Regions from separate parts of the Salipiger sp. D13 genome, predicted to be linked through region 1. Evidence: riboswitches for the same ligand, from Rfam matches in the RefSeq annotation. Region 1 holds a riboswitch; each other region holds the start of a gene.
What was found. Region 1 has a riboswitch for thiamine pyrophosphate ahead of thiD (bifunctional hydroxymethylpyrimidine kinase/phosphomethylpyrimidine kinase). Riboswitches for the same ligand answer to the same signal wherever they lie in the genome.
Positions count from the first base shown of each region.

Region 2: linked by a shared signal. The riboswitch ahead of D6860_RS21785 (thiamine ABC transporter substrate-binding protein) and the one ahead of thiD (bifunctional hydroxymethylpyrimidine kinase/phosphomethylpyrimidine kinase) in region 1 are both predicted to bind thiamine pyrophosphate.
Region 3: linked by a shared signal. The riboswitch ahead of D6860_RS10650 (FAD-dependent oxidoreductase) and the one ahead of thiD (bifunctional hydroxymethylpyrimidine kinase/phosphomethylpyrimidine kinase) in region 1 are both predicted to bind thiamine pyrophosphate.

Region 1 covers NZ_RAPJ01000046.1:8,316-12,847, forward strand. Annotated here, with positions in the region: gene kduD (2-dehydro-3-deoxy-D-gluconate 5-dehydrogenase KduD) at 1-185, opposite strand, end outside; gene kduI (5-dehydro-4-deoxy-D-glucuronate isomerase) at 185-1,009, opposite strand; gene D6860_RS25400 (hypothetical protein) at 2,051-2,221, shown strand; gene thiD (bifunctional hydroxymethylpyrimidine kinase/phosphomethylpyrimidine kinase) at 2,470-3,285, opposite strand; TPP riboswitch at 3,409-3,503, opposite strand; gene D6860_RS23330 (sensor histidine kinase) at 3,589-4,532, opposite strand, start outside.
Region 2 covers NZ_RAPJ01000019.1:82,954-87,485, reverse strand. Annotated here, with positions in the region: gene D6860_RS21790 (thiamine/thiamine pyrophosphate ABC transporter permease ThiP) at 1-525, opposite strand, end outside; gene D6860_RS21785 (thiamine ABC transporter substrate-binding protein) at 501-1,484, opposite strand; TPP riboswitch at 1,522-1,632, opposite strand; gene aroC (chorismate synthase) at 1,728-2,828, shown strand; gene D6860_RS21775 (methyl-accepting chemotaxis protein) at 2,911-4,532, opposite strand, start outside.
Region 3 covers NZ_ML112594.1:202,540-207,071, reverse strand. Annotated here, with positions in the region: gene thiS (sulfur carrier protein ThiS) at 1-154, opposite strand, end outside; gene D6860_RS10650 (FAD-dependent oxidoreductase) at 138-1,115, opposite strand; TPP riboswitch at 1,260-1,360, opposite strand; gene D6860_RS10645 (phosphatase PAP2 family protein) at 1,706-2,728, shown strand; gene D6860_RS10640 (zinc-dependent alcohol dehydrogenase family protein) at 2,773-3,780, opposite strand; gene D6860_RS10635 (aldose 1-epimerase) at 3,885-4,532, opposite strand, start outside.

The DNA.
Region 1 (4,532 bases):
GTCAGCGACTCGGCCTTGCCGCCTGCGGCGGTGATCGCATCGACCGTCTCGGCGCAGGAGCGGCGCCCGGCGCAGGTGACATCCGCCCCCTGCCCGGCCAGCGCCACCGCGATGGCCTGACCGATGCCGGTGTTGGCACCGGTCACCAGCGCGCGGCGGCCTTCGAGTGAAAACAGCCCTGCCATCAGCGCATGTCCTTCGGCTGGATGAACTCCATGTCGGTGTAGTCGACGTTGTCGCCGGCCATGGCCCAGATGAAGGTGTATTCGCCGATGCCCGCGCCCGAGTGAATCGACCACGTCGGCGAAATCACCGCCTGCTCGTTGGCGACGAACATGTGGCGCGTCTCGTCCGGCTTGCCCATCAGGTGCAGCACGCGCGCCTCTTCATCCATGCCCCAGTAGAGGTAGGCTTCCATCCGGCGATCGTGGATGTGGGCGGGAATCGTGTTCCAGACCGACCCGTCCTCGAGCGAGGTGTAGCCCAGGATCAGTTGGCAGCTTTCCATGACCTGCGGGTGAATGAACTGCTTGATGGTGCGCTTGTTCGAGGTCTCTGCCGCCCCGAGGTTCACCTCGACGCAATCGGCCACGGTCACCAGCCGCGAGGGCAGGGCGCGGTGCGCCGGGGCCGAGGTGATGTAGAAGCGGCCCGCGCCGCCGAAGGTCACCGCGCCGGTGCCCATGCCGAGGTAGAGCACATCGCCCCGGTTCATCTCGTAGGTCTCGCCACCAGCCTCGACGGTGCCGGTCTCGCCGATGTTGACGATGCCCATCTCGCGGCGGTCGAGGAAGCTGTCGGTCTTCGTCTCCTCGACCTTGTCGAGCGTCAGCGTCCCGCCGGCGGGCACGGCGCCACCAAGGGTGAAGCGATCGTAGTGGGTGTAGATCAGACGGATCTCGCCGTCTGCGAAGAGCCCCTCGCCAAGGAAGTGTTCGCGCAGCCCGGCGGTGTCCATGCCCTTGGCATGGTCGGGATGGATCGCGTGGCGGGTTTCGACTGTCAGCATGCTGCGTCCTTTCTGTCTGGTCGCGTGAGTTGCCGCCCCCTCGACACGTTTTGAATGTCATACGAAGGCTTGAGTTTGTATGATGACTCTAGCAATATGCATTTACATGTATGACAGATCAAGGGGCGCTTAGGGCCTGAGCCAAGGTCGGGCACGGAATCGGGACACGTCAGCAGGCGCGAATCATGTTCAGGTGATTCGCCACGATTTGCGTGCTTTGCGGGCCGTCCATGTATCCAAGGCCAGTCCCGAGTCGCCCTTGGTTGAGACAATCGCCGGCCGCGCGCCATTGCCCGCAACAGTGGTCCACACGCACAAGGCTAGCGCATCCCTCGCAGAGCGAGCCGAGCCCTTCGTCCTGTCCGGTTCAAGGAGTTGATCGCAAAGCGTTTCCCGGGCGACCTCAGGACCCCCTCAGGGGCGAGTGACACCCGCGCGCGGCGGCCGCGGTCCAAGCGCCTGAAAAGAGGCCCTGAGACCGCCCGAACGGCGTGCACTGTTGCTGCGCCGCAGCGTAAAATGTTCTGGACATTATGTCGCGAGTGATGTGTCGTGCCGGAACGCAAGGGAGTAGAGGGTCGACCCGCCGGAGGAGGAGAGCGGGCCGACCGCGCAGACGGGCGTGGCCACCGGGAGAGGGCCTGAACCGTCGTGATCCGGTCGCCTCCGTGGAGGACGTGAGGCGGCCGGTCTTGCTTACCCCCGAGATAGCAACGCCAGCGTCATCTGCAACGACCCATCAGGTTTGGCACGTCGGATTTCGCGGATTTTTGCAAAAGCAGCACACTGCATGCACGTTTTTTCGCCGCTTTTTTCGCAGCGGGCTGTGCGGTGGGCGGGCGCGGAAAGATCGGGCCAGAAACCGCCGGAGATCCTGCGGCTGTTTGCGCTATCCCGAAAGCTTGGTTGCGCTACCCTTTCATGCTATAAGGCGCCACCTGCCTTCATCTCAGGCGGGTGTCCGAACAAGACCACCCTCGTCACAGCCGACCGTGCCAGCGGCACAGCCGTGCTATGTCTCGTCAGGAAGGAGTAAGGCCCATGACCATGTTCAATCGCGAACAGACGAAAACCATCGAGAGACTGCTCGATCGCGGCAACTCGGATTTCGAAATCGCGCAGCAGATCTGTCCCTCCGACGACGACCCGGAACTCTTCCTCGAGGCCGTGTCGGCCGAGCGCGAACGCCACGAGCGCATGTCGGTGACCTGATAGCGAATTGCTGAAAGGGAAGGGAGCGCGGCGACCCTCAGGGAGGAGGAGAGAGGGCCGCCGCTGATTTCCGAGGTCCAGGGAGGAGGAGAGAACCTCAGGAAAACTGTCTGGCGCTTGGCAGCGCCGTTACCGCTATCTAGCAATGCGCGGTCCGCGGAACAATCGCATCCGTTGCAGACCCGGATTGTGCTGCGTGCATGGCTCGCAACGTCTGCTCCTGCAAGGCCCCCCGAAAAGGGCAGGGCTCAACCGCGCTGATCCTCCCCCCATCCGACCGCATGGAAGTGATGCACCGGGCCGTGGCCGGAACCGACCGCCAGACGGTCGGCCGCCGCGATGGCGCCGGTGATGTAGCGCTTGGCCTCGGTTGCGGCCTCGGCGAGCGGCAGGCCCGCTCCGAGCTGTGCCGCAAGCGCCGAGGACAGCGTGCAGCCGGTGCCGTGGGTGTTTCCCGTCGCGATGCGCGGACCGGAAAGCCATGTCTCGGTTTCGCGCGTGGCAAGCAGATCGTCGCTGACCTCACCTGCAAGATGGCCCCCCTTGAGCAGCACCGCAGCGGGTCCGAGCGCAAGCAGCGCACGGGCCTGCGCCTGCATGTCGTCCCGGCACTTGGCCTCGGGGCGGTCCAGAAGGTCCGCGGCCTCGGGCAGGTTCGGGGTCACGACGCTGGCCAGTGGCAGCAGGCTGTCGCGCAGCGCACCGACCGAAGCCGCGTCCAGCAGCCGGTCACCGCCCTTGGCGACCATCACCGGGTCGAGCACGACGGGGCAGCCGATTCCGGCGATCTCGCGCGCAACGCAGGCGGTGATCTCGGCGTCGCCCAGCATCCCGATCTTGACCGCGTGAACCGCGATGTCCTCGCGGATCGCCCGGATCTGCGCCGCGACGATTTCGGGCGGGGTCAGATGCACCGCCGACACGCCCCGGGTGTTCTGTGCCGTGAGCGCGGTGATGACCGCCATCGCGTAACCGCCGTTCGCCGAGATCGCCTTGATGTCGGCCTGGATGCCGGCGCCACCCGAGGGATCGGAGCCGGCGATCGAGAGGATGTTGGGGGTCATGTCCGGCCCCCCGTGGTCGGTGTGCGGCCTTGCCGCGTCGTGGGCATGTGGCGGGTTTCGGTCAACTCTCGTCTCCTCCATGGGGCGGGGCGGAGACATCACGACGGCAAGGGGCATGCGCCCGGTGGGTCGTGCGCGCCTCCCTCCGCCGGCATTATCCGGTTCAGGTTCCAAGGGTGCATCTCAGCCCGGATGTCCGGGCGCCCCTGTCGCTTCTGCCCACTGGCTCGCACGGAGAGCCGGCGCACGTCAAGCGTGCCGGGCCGCTGACCGACGACAGGGCAGGGCAGGGGGCTCAGGGCCTCAGGGGCCGGGATCGCCCATCAGGGTCGAATCCCAGTTGCGCAGGAAGTCCTCGCGCTTGATGCGGTCCAGAAAGGTCAGCAGGCTGGGGCCCAGCCGGATCGGCAGGAAGTTGGTCGAGCTGCGCGGCATCGGCAGCGCCGGCGGGGTCAGGCCGCCCGCCGGGGGCATCAGCGAGAACAGCGGTGTCTCGGCGTCGAGGATCGCCTGCCCCTCGGGTGACAGCAGGAAGCCGATGAAGGCCTCGGCGCGCACCGGGTTGCGCGCGCCCCTGGGAACAAAGGCGCTGCGGGTCATCACGAGATTGTAGTCGTCGAGGAAATGCACCCCGATGTTCGGATCGTCGGCGACCAGCGCCATGGCGTAGGAGCTGATGATGTTCAGCGCCATGCAGATCCGGCCCTCGCGCGTGGCCTGAACCATGCTCGCCGTGGTGTTGAAGGTGCGGATGTTGGCGCGGCCCAATACCTCCATCAGCCGCTGCGCCTGCACGCTCTGGATCGTGTCCTGCGTGGCGAACAGGTAGCCGATGCCGGAGCGCCGCAGGTCGTAGCCGCCGATCTTGCCGCGCAGCTCGTCCTCGTGATCGCGGATGAAGCTCGACAGGTCGCGGTGGCTGGTTGGCAGGTTCGACTCGGGCAGCACCCGCCGGTCGTAGAGGATCGCGGCGGGCTCGAAGGTGAAGCCGAAAAGCTCGGATCGCCACGAGGCCCATTCCGGCGGCTGCCATGCTTGCGGAACGCGCAGCCGGTGCGCAAGACCGCGGTTCACGAGGTCGACCTGAAGGTCCATCGCCGAGGAAATCACGAGATCCGGCACCGTCTCGGGCGAGGGATCGAGAAGTTCCTGGTAGAGATCGACGGTCTGGTAATCGTGGTAGACCACGTCGACGGCCGGGTTGCGGGCCTCGAATGCCTCGATCAGCGGGCGCATGGCGGCGGGAT
Region 2 (4,532 bases), on a different contig from region 1:
AAGCCGAAACCGTTCGGCCGGAATGGCAAGCCAGCCCTGGAGGATGAGACGCACGGCGAGCGGCAGGTTGAAGAACACATGCGCGAGGATCACCCCGTGCACGCCGTAAACGGTCATGCCCGGCAGACCAAGCCCACGCAGCGCGAGGTTCACGAGACCGTTCTGGCCGAAGACCGCGATCAGCCCCAGCACCGCCACGATCACCGGCAGGATGAAGGGCGCGCCCATAAGCGCGACGAGCGCCCCACGGCCGCGAAAACTCCGCCGCGCCAGCGCCCGCGCCACGGGGACTGCAAGCGCGACACTCAATCCCGCGGACAGAGTGGCCTGCATCAGGGTGAACCGCAGCGCCTGCCACTCGTTCGCCCCGAGGCTGCCCCAACCGCCCGCGCGGATCAGCACCGCGACGACCGGCCCGAGCGTGAGCACCGCCACGGCAAGCGCGGCGAAAACCGCGATGCCCCGGCCTGGGCGCACCATTGATTTCCCGAAGCCGCGGGTCAGCGCGACAGCGCCCGGCGCCATGCCTCGATCGCCTCGTCGCGCAGCGCGGCCGCCTCGTCCTCGGAATAGAAAAGCACCTTCTCGGGCAGATCGAGTTCCTTGAAGCCCTCGGGCCATTTCTCGCGCGGCAGCGCCGCCGGGAAGGACCAGTTGCCGGTCGCGATCATCTCCTGGAACGGCTCGCTCAGGATGAAGGCCATGAAGTCGTCCGCCAGCTCGGGCTGGTCGGTGCTTGCGACCTTGGCGGCCAGTTCGACCATGAAGTAATGCCCCTCGGGGAAGATCGCCGCCTTCTTCGTTCGATCGTCCTCGGCGATGATGTGATAGGCGGGCGAGGTCGTATAGCTCATCACCATGTCGGCCTCGCCGTCGGTGAAGAGCCCGTAGCTTTCCGACCAGCCCTTCGTCACCGTGAGGATCTTGGGGGCAAGCTCCTCCCAGGCTGCCTCGGCCTCGTCGCCGTAGACCGCCTGAACCCAAAGCACCGTGGCCAGCCCGGAGATCGAGCTGCGCGGGTCCTGGATCACGATCTTGAGGTCGTCCGGCGCGTTCAGCAGTGCGTCGAAGCTTTGCGGCGGCTCGGGCAGACGCTCGGTGTCGTAGACAAAGGCCGTGTGCCCGTAGTTGTAGGGCAGGAAGATCTCGTCATCCCACTCGATCGGCAGCGTCAGCGGCGACAGGTCCTGCCCGTGGGGCGCGAAGAGCCCGCTTTCGCGCGCCTTTTTCGTGACGTCGGTGTTCAGCCCGAAGACGACGTCCGCTTCGGTGCGGTCGCCCTCGAGCAGAATGCGCGGCAGCAGGTCGCCGGGCTTGAACTGGAGGTCGCAGTCGCACTGCGCCTCGAACATCTCCTCGATCTTCGGGCCGGGGCCCCATTCCGAGACGATGTAGTCGCCTGCGTAAACGGTGAGAACGGGTGTATCCGCCAGCGCGGCGCTGGCTGTGAGAAGTCCCGCTGCAGCGGTGGTGATGGCCTTCATGGCATCCTCCAGGCTTGCGGCGAGAGGGCAAGACCGGGCGCGAGGCCGTCACCTTCCCTCCGCCGGTGTTAACCGGTTCAGGTTCAACGGGTTCGCAAGATGCATCTCAGCCCGGCCGCGGATCGGCCGGACACCCCGAGGTATCGGGAGTCGTAGTGCCGCAACCCGCCCCGCGCAAGGTGAAATGCCTTGAGACGGCGCCGCCGCTGCCCTAGGAACCCTTCGGACAAGGAGACTGCGCCCATGAGCATGAACACATTCGGCCACCTGTTCCGCGTCACCACCTGGGGCGAAAGCCACGGTCCCGCGCTCGGGGCCACGGTGGACGGCTGCCCGCCGGGGGTCGCGGTTGACGAAGCGATGCTGCAGCACTGGCTCGACCGTCGCAAGCCGGGGCAGAACCGCTACACGACGCAGCGGCGCGAGCCCGACGCGGTGCGCATCCTGTCGGGCGTGTTCGAGGGGCAGACCACCGGCACCCCCGTGCAGCTGATGATCGAGAACACCGACCAGCGGTCCAAGGACTACGGCGACATCGCCGAGAAGTTCCGGCCCGGTCACGCCGACATCACCTACTGGCAGAAATACGGCATTCGCGACTATCGCGGCGGCGGACGCTCGTCGGCGCGGGAAACCGCCGCGCGCGTCGCTGCCGGAGGGCTCGCGCGGGCCGCTCTCGCCGCTCTGGCCCCGGGCCTCGAGATCACCGGCTACATGGTGCAGATGGGTCCGCACGCGATCGACCGGTCGCGGCTGGACCTGGCGCAGGTGGGCGAGAACGCCTTCTGGTGCCCGGATGCAGAGACGGCCGAGACCTGGGCCAACTACCTCGACGACCTGCGCAAGAGCGGCGACAGCGTCGGCGCGGTGATCGAGGTCGTGGCGCGTGGTGTCCCTGCGGGGCTTGGCGCCCCGGTCTATGGCAAGCTCGACACCGACCTTGCGGCGGCAGCCATGTCGATCAACGCGGTCAAGGCGGTGGAGATCGGCGAAGGCATGGCGGCGGCGGCCCTGCGCGGCTCGGAAAACGCCGACGAGATCACCATGGGTCCCAACGGGCCGGAGTACAGCTCGAACCACGCGGGCGGCATCCTTGGCGGCATCTCGACGGGGCAGGACGTCGTGCTGCGGTTCGCGGTGAAGCCAACCTCTTCGATCCTCACCCCCCGCCGGACAATCACGAAGTCCGGCGAAGAGACCGAAATCGTCACGAAGGGCCGTCACGACCCCTGCGTAGGCATCCGCGCCGTTCCGGTGGGGGAAGCCATGGTGGCTTGCGTGCTGCTCGACCATCTGCTCCTGCATCGGGGACAGGTCGGAGAGAACCGCGGCAAGATCGGGTGACCTTTCCTGTCCCGTGACATGCAGCTTGCCGTCTTCCCCTGGGTTCGCGTTCCGGAGAAAGACGGCAGCGCGTCATGCTGATCTAGAAATCCTCCCAGAGGTCCATGTCGGCACCAGCCGCACGTTTGGGAGGCGCGACCGGGACATCCTGCACGGCCATCTCCGGGACCTCGATCTCGGCGATCGGCGCAGCAACGGGCGTGACCTCCTCGAGCTCAGGCGCCTCCATCCCCATGAAGCGGTTCAGGACGCTGCTCAGGCGATCCGCCTCGGCACTGAGTTGCTGGCTTGCCGAACTCGTCTCGCCGACCATTGCCGCGTTCTGCTGGGTGACCTTGTCGAGTTCCGCCACGCCTACGTTGATTTCCTCAAGACCCGCTGACTGCTCCTTGGCCGCAGAGGCGATCTCGCCCACCATGTCGGAGACCTCGGTGACATAGCCCACGATCTCGGACAGGGTCGCGCCGGTCTGCTCGACGAGCAGCCCCCCGTCCTTCACCTGTTGCGAGCTGTTCTGCACGAGGGCCTTGATCTCGCGAGCCGACTCCGAGGCCCGTTGCGCCAGCGACCGCACCTCGGAGGCGACGACCGAGAAGCCTTTGCCGCTTTCGCCGGCGCGCGCCGCCTCGACCCCGGCATTCAGCGCAAGCAGATTGGTCTGGAAGGCGATGTCGTCGATGACTCCGATGATCTGCGTGATCTGGTCCGAAGAGGCCGCGATCGAACTCATTGCCTGAAGTGCGCGCTCCATGACGGTCCCGCCTTCCTCGGCGCGGCGGCGCCCCTCGCCAGCACGACGGTCGGCGGCCTCGGCCCTGTCTGCCGCGGAGCGGACACTGCCCGACATCTCTTCGAGTGCGGCGGCAGATTCCTCGAGCGTGGCAGCCTGCACCTCGGAGCGGCGCGACATCTCGTTCGACATCTTGGACAGTTCCTGAGAGTTCCGCTGGACCATCTCGGCGGAATCCTTGAGCGAGCCGACCATGTCGCCGATCTGCTCGGCCAATTCATTGAAATCGTCGCAGATCTTCTTGTAGTCGGTCCCGAGATCATTCCATTCGGCGCCATCCAGACGCTCGGCCACCTGCCCTTGGGCGAGCTGGCCCATCGCCTCTCCCAGGGCACTGAAGAGCGCGACGCGTCGCTCGTTTGCCACCCGCTCGCGGCGGTCCGTCTCTTCGGCCTTTTTCAGCTGATCTCGCAGGCCCGCGAGATTGCGGGCAATGGCGCCGGCTTCATCGCCGCGCTCCTGCCCCGTGATTTCATGTTCAAGCGCACCGTCGGCGATGCTTTGCACGCTTTGCGCGGCAGTCTGGAAGGGACGAGCCAAAACGCGACCGAAGATCAGCACGCAGCCGAGTCCGAGGAGCACTGCAAAGCCATTCAGCCCTAGCAGGATGACGTTTCCATCCCGGACTGTCACATCGGTCTGCCTTTCCGACACATGAAACGCCTCGATGATTTCGTCGCGAAGGCTGTCCACCGTCGTGCGCATTTCATCCAGCGCGGGAAGGACCGTGTCAGAGACGATGGCGTCTCGCTCGAAAATCGTCACCCCCGGTGACCCAAGGAAGTCGACGGGCTGCACAAGGGTCTGGGCGATCTCTGCGACGCTCTGGAATTCGGGAACGAAATGAGGTCGATAGGCTGCCTCGGTATCGGTCCTGGTGAACACGTCGTCGGCTTCGTCCACCAAGGTTGAGA
Region 3 (4,532 bases), on a different contig from region 1:
GCGAGAGCGCGGTGCCGGCCCGGGCGGCGCTCGGCACGAAGTCCTCGTTGAGCGCGGTGGCGACCTTTGAATCGCCGTAGCCCAGTTCCTCGAGCGCGCCTGCCAGCGTCGTGGCGCGGACCTCGGTCGCGGTTCCGTTAATCGTGATCTTCATCCATGAACTCCGCTGTCGTTCCGTCGCAGGCCGCCGCCACCGCCATTTTCGCAAGCGCCGGCGCAAGCAGAAAACCGTGACGGAACAAGCCGTTGACATGAAAGGTGTCGCCCCTGCGCCGGACGCGGGGCAGGTTGTCGGGAAAGGCCGGGCGCGCATCGGCGCCGATCTCGACCAGCTCGGCCTCGCCGAAGGCCGGGTGCAGCGCGTAGGCCGCCGAGAGCAGTTCGAGCACCGAGCGCACGCTGCGCCGCCGGTCCTCGCTTTCGATCTGCGTGGCGCCAAGCATGAAGAGCCCGTCGGCGCGGGGAACGATGTAGAGCGGATAACGCGGGTGCAGCAGACGCACCGGGCGCGACAGGCGGATGTCATGGCTGCGAAGCACCGCCATCTCGCCCTTGACCCCGCGCAGGTCGCTCAGTCGGTCGCGCGCCGAAAGACCCCGGCAGTCGAAGGTCAGCCCCTCCGGCGTTCCGCGCTCGGCGCGGAAACGGACGCCCGCCGCCTCGAGACGGTCGCGCAGGCAGGTGAGCGCCGCACGCGGGTCGAGATGCGCCTCGCCGGGGAAGAGCAGCGCCCGCTCGAAGCGACCGTCGAGGTCGGGCTCGAGTTCGGCAATGCCGTTGGCATCCTGTGTCACGTGCTCGGCGGTCCGGCGTGCGAAACGGTCGAGCTCGCGCCGGTCGCGGCCCAGCGTCAGCACAAGCGTGCCGCGCCGCTGCACCTCGACACCCTGCGCAGCCCACCAGTCCGCGGCCTCCTGCCCGAGGCGGATGACGGGCTCCTCGGCGCTTTCGCCCTCGCAGAACGGCGCGAGCATGCCCCCCGCCCACCAAGAGCAGCCATGCGGGCCGGGACGGGGCGACGGATCGCAGACCGTCACGTCATGGCCACGCGCGACCAGCTCGGTCGCGACGCAGAGACCGGCGACGCCGGCACCGATGACCGTGGCGCGGGTCATGGGCGGCCTCGCCTACGGACGGCGGGGCGAGCGCTGCCGCGCAAGGCGGGCGCGGTGTTCAGGCGGTCGGATGGGTGACGGCTCATGCAAGGTCCTCCATCGACGCAAGGATGGAGGACGACCGGACGCGGAGAGACTCCCCCTGTTCGGTCGAGCTCCGTTCCCTACGCCGGTATTAGCCGGATCAGGTTCTATGGGTCGGCTGTCGCCTCTCAGCCCCTGACGGGGCACCCCAACGGATTCACCACGACGTTAACCGGATGGGCGCGGCGATACAACTGCCCATCGTCCGCCCCCTGTCCCGCCGCGACCGCGCGCCGGTCTGGTCCGTCCGGTGACGGAGTCGCGAATTTCCGCTCATCGCCAGGCCGGCGGGATCATCCTGTCGCGGCCCGCTGGCAGGCCGCCGCCCCTGCACTATGTGCATTCCGCAAGGTTTCCGGATTTGGAGCAGATTTCGACGTGCTGTCACATTTCGCGAGATGGGCTCCGGGCGCAGACTGCCCGGCATCGGCGGCCCGCTGCCACCCTTCGTGCATGACAGGCGCGTCGATGCCCGCCTTCCCGGGCAACGCCGGAGGCGCTGTCGCATGATCGCCTTTCCGTCGCTGGCCTTTCTCATCTTCGGTGTCGCTTACGCGCTGGTGTCACTGGTCTTCGCGATCATCTTCCGCGACGGCGTGCTCGGCGAGATCCTGAGCTCGGTCTCCGGCGGACTGGACATTTCGCTGCGCTACTTCTGGGCCATGGCGCTGGTCATCACCGCCTGGGCGGTGCGATCGGGCATCAAGCGCGGCGCGCCGCTGCGGGTGGCGGTCGGCAATGTCGCCGCCATCTACGCCGCGACCTTCGCGCTTCACTTCGGCTTCACGCTGTTCAAGACGACGATGCCAGAGATCGTGCCCCATTACGCCGACCCCTACCTCGCGGCGGTGGATGCCTGGCTGCACGGGCAGTCCGACCCCTGGTCGGTGATCGACCGGCTGATCGGCTCGGCCCGGATGATCCAGCTCACGCCGCTCTACCAGGGGCCGTGGCTGGTCGCCGCCTTCCTGTTCCCGGTGATCCTCGTGGCCTCGGACGACAACCCCGAGCGGGTGAAGCGCTACCTCGTGCTCTACTGCTGCAGCTGGATCGTGATCGGCAATATCATCGCGCTTGGCGGCATGTCGGTGGGGCCGGTGTTCTACGACAGGTTCTACGGTAGCGCCCGCTTCGAAGGGCTGACCCGGACACTGGACGAGGCGGGGCTCGCACACACCACGATGGGGATGCTGCAGGACTACCTGTGGAGCATGTTCGCCGCCGGTCGCGAGGGCTTCGGCACAGGCATCTCGGCCTTTGCCTCGGTTCACGTTTCGGTCGCCACCGTGATCGCGCTATACTGCGGTGAGCGCTCGCCGCTGCTCGCCGTCCCGAGCGGGCTGTTCTGCGGCATGGTGCTGCTGCTGTCGGTCTGGAGCGGCTACCACTATGCGGTCGATGGCTATGTCTCGATCGCGACCGTGGCACTGATCTGGGCCGGGCTCCGGCGCTGGTCGCGCAGTTCGGCGACCGGCAAGGCGCCGGCACGCTACGCGCTCGACGAACGGCTCGACGCCTCGCGCGACTGAGACGGCGCCCGGCCTCATCGGACCGGGCACCGTGCGTCACGACTTCACATCGTGACGCAGATCTTGCCGAAATGATCGCCGCTTTCCTGCAGACGGAAGGCGTCTGCGAGATCCGCCAGATCGAAGGTCCGGTCCACCACCGGACGGATGGCGAGCGTCTCGAGCGCGGCGACGAAATCCTGCTGGTGCTTGCGCGACCCGACGATCAGACCCTGCAGCCGCTGCTGCTTGCGCATCAGGTTGGCGGTGGGAATCTCGCCGCTGATGCCCGTCAGGATACCGATCAGCGCGAGGTGCGCGCCGGGACGGCCCGCGGTGATCGACTGCTCCAGCGTGGCCGGGCCGCCGACCTCGACCACGATGTCGACGCCCCGCCCGCCTGTGAGCCGCTGCATCTCTGCGCCCCACTCCGGCGTGTCACGGTAGTTGATGACGTGATCGGCGCCCAGCTCGCGCAGCCGCTCGAGCTTCGCGTCCGACGACGAGGTCGCGATGACCCGCGCGCCCATCGCCTTGGCAATCTGCAGCGCGTAGATCGAAACGCCGCCAGTGCCGAGCACCGCCACGGTGTCGCCCGGCTTCAGGCCGCCGTCGACCACCAGCGCCCGCCACGCGGTGAGCCCGGCGGTGGTGATGGTGGCGGCCTCGGCATGGCTCCAGCCTTCGGGCGCGTGGGTGACCCAGCTTGCGGGCAGCGTCACGCTCTCGCGGGCGTAACCGTCGAGCCCGTCACCGGGCACGCGCGAGAAATCCGAGGGCCGGAAGGCGCCGTCCTGCCAGTCGGGGAAGAAGCACGACACCACGCGGTCGCCGACGCCAACGTCGGTTACGCCGTCGCCGACCGCCGTGACCTCGCCGGCACCGTCGGCCATGGGTATCCGCCCGTCGGCGGCGGCGTTTTCACGGGAGGCGACCATGTAGTCGTGGAAATTCAGCGAGGTGGCGTGCAGCCGCACGGTGATCTCGCCGGCCTTCGGCGCCTCGGCCTCGGGGGCGTCGGAGAGCACGAGGTTGTCGAGCCCGCCGGGGGCCTTGATGCTGATCTGTCTCATTCGGATGTCTTTCCGTCTTCTGGGTGTCGCGCCCACAGTGGAGCGATTGCCGCAAAGGGTAGACCGCATGGGCAGCGCGACCATCCCCGATCGCCGGATCACGATCAGCCGGGGCCGGCCGCCTGAGACACGTCGAGCGCCATCGCCCCCGAGACCGAGGCGCCCGGGGCGAGCGACCGCAGGCCGTCCGGCCCGGTCGCCGTCTCGCCGCTGACGTGACTTTGCGGCTCGAGCGCGAAGCGTGGCATGTCGGGGGTCGCGAAGAGCATCAGCGCCCCGAGCCCCCGCGCCTCCATCCGCAAGGTATAGCCGAGTGAGGGCTGGTCGATGTCCGCGCGGCCCGACCAGCCCGAATAGCACTGGTTGCGCCATGCCTCGGGCAGGCGGCGCGGGGCGCGGTAGTCCTCGCCCCCCGGAACAGGCTCGCGGCCGCGCGGCAGGTGCCCCTCGCCCTCGGGCCAGAGGTGCTGCGCGGCAAAGGCAACGGTCGTCTCCGGCAGGCGCGGAAAGAAGGGATGGAAACCCAGCCCGACCGGAAGCACGCCATCCCCGGTGGTCTCGAGCGTGAGCCCGAAGGCGGCACCGGTCGCGGTCAGCGCGATGTCAAAGGTCATGCGCAGGCGCATCGGGTCGCGGTCTGCCGGATCGAGGCGCAGCCGCAGGCGGTCGGAGCTCTGTGCCGCCACCGTCCAGGTGCGCTGCCAGGCGATCCCGTGCAGCGCCAGTGGCTCGTCGGTGTTGGGCTGCACCGG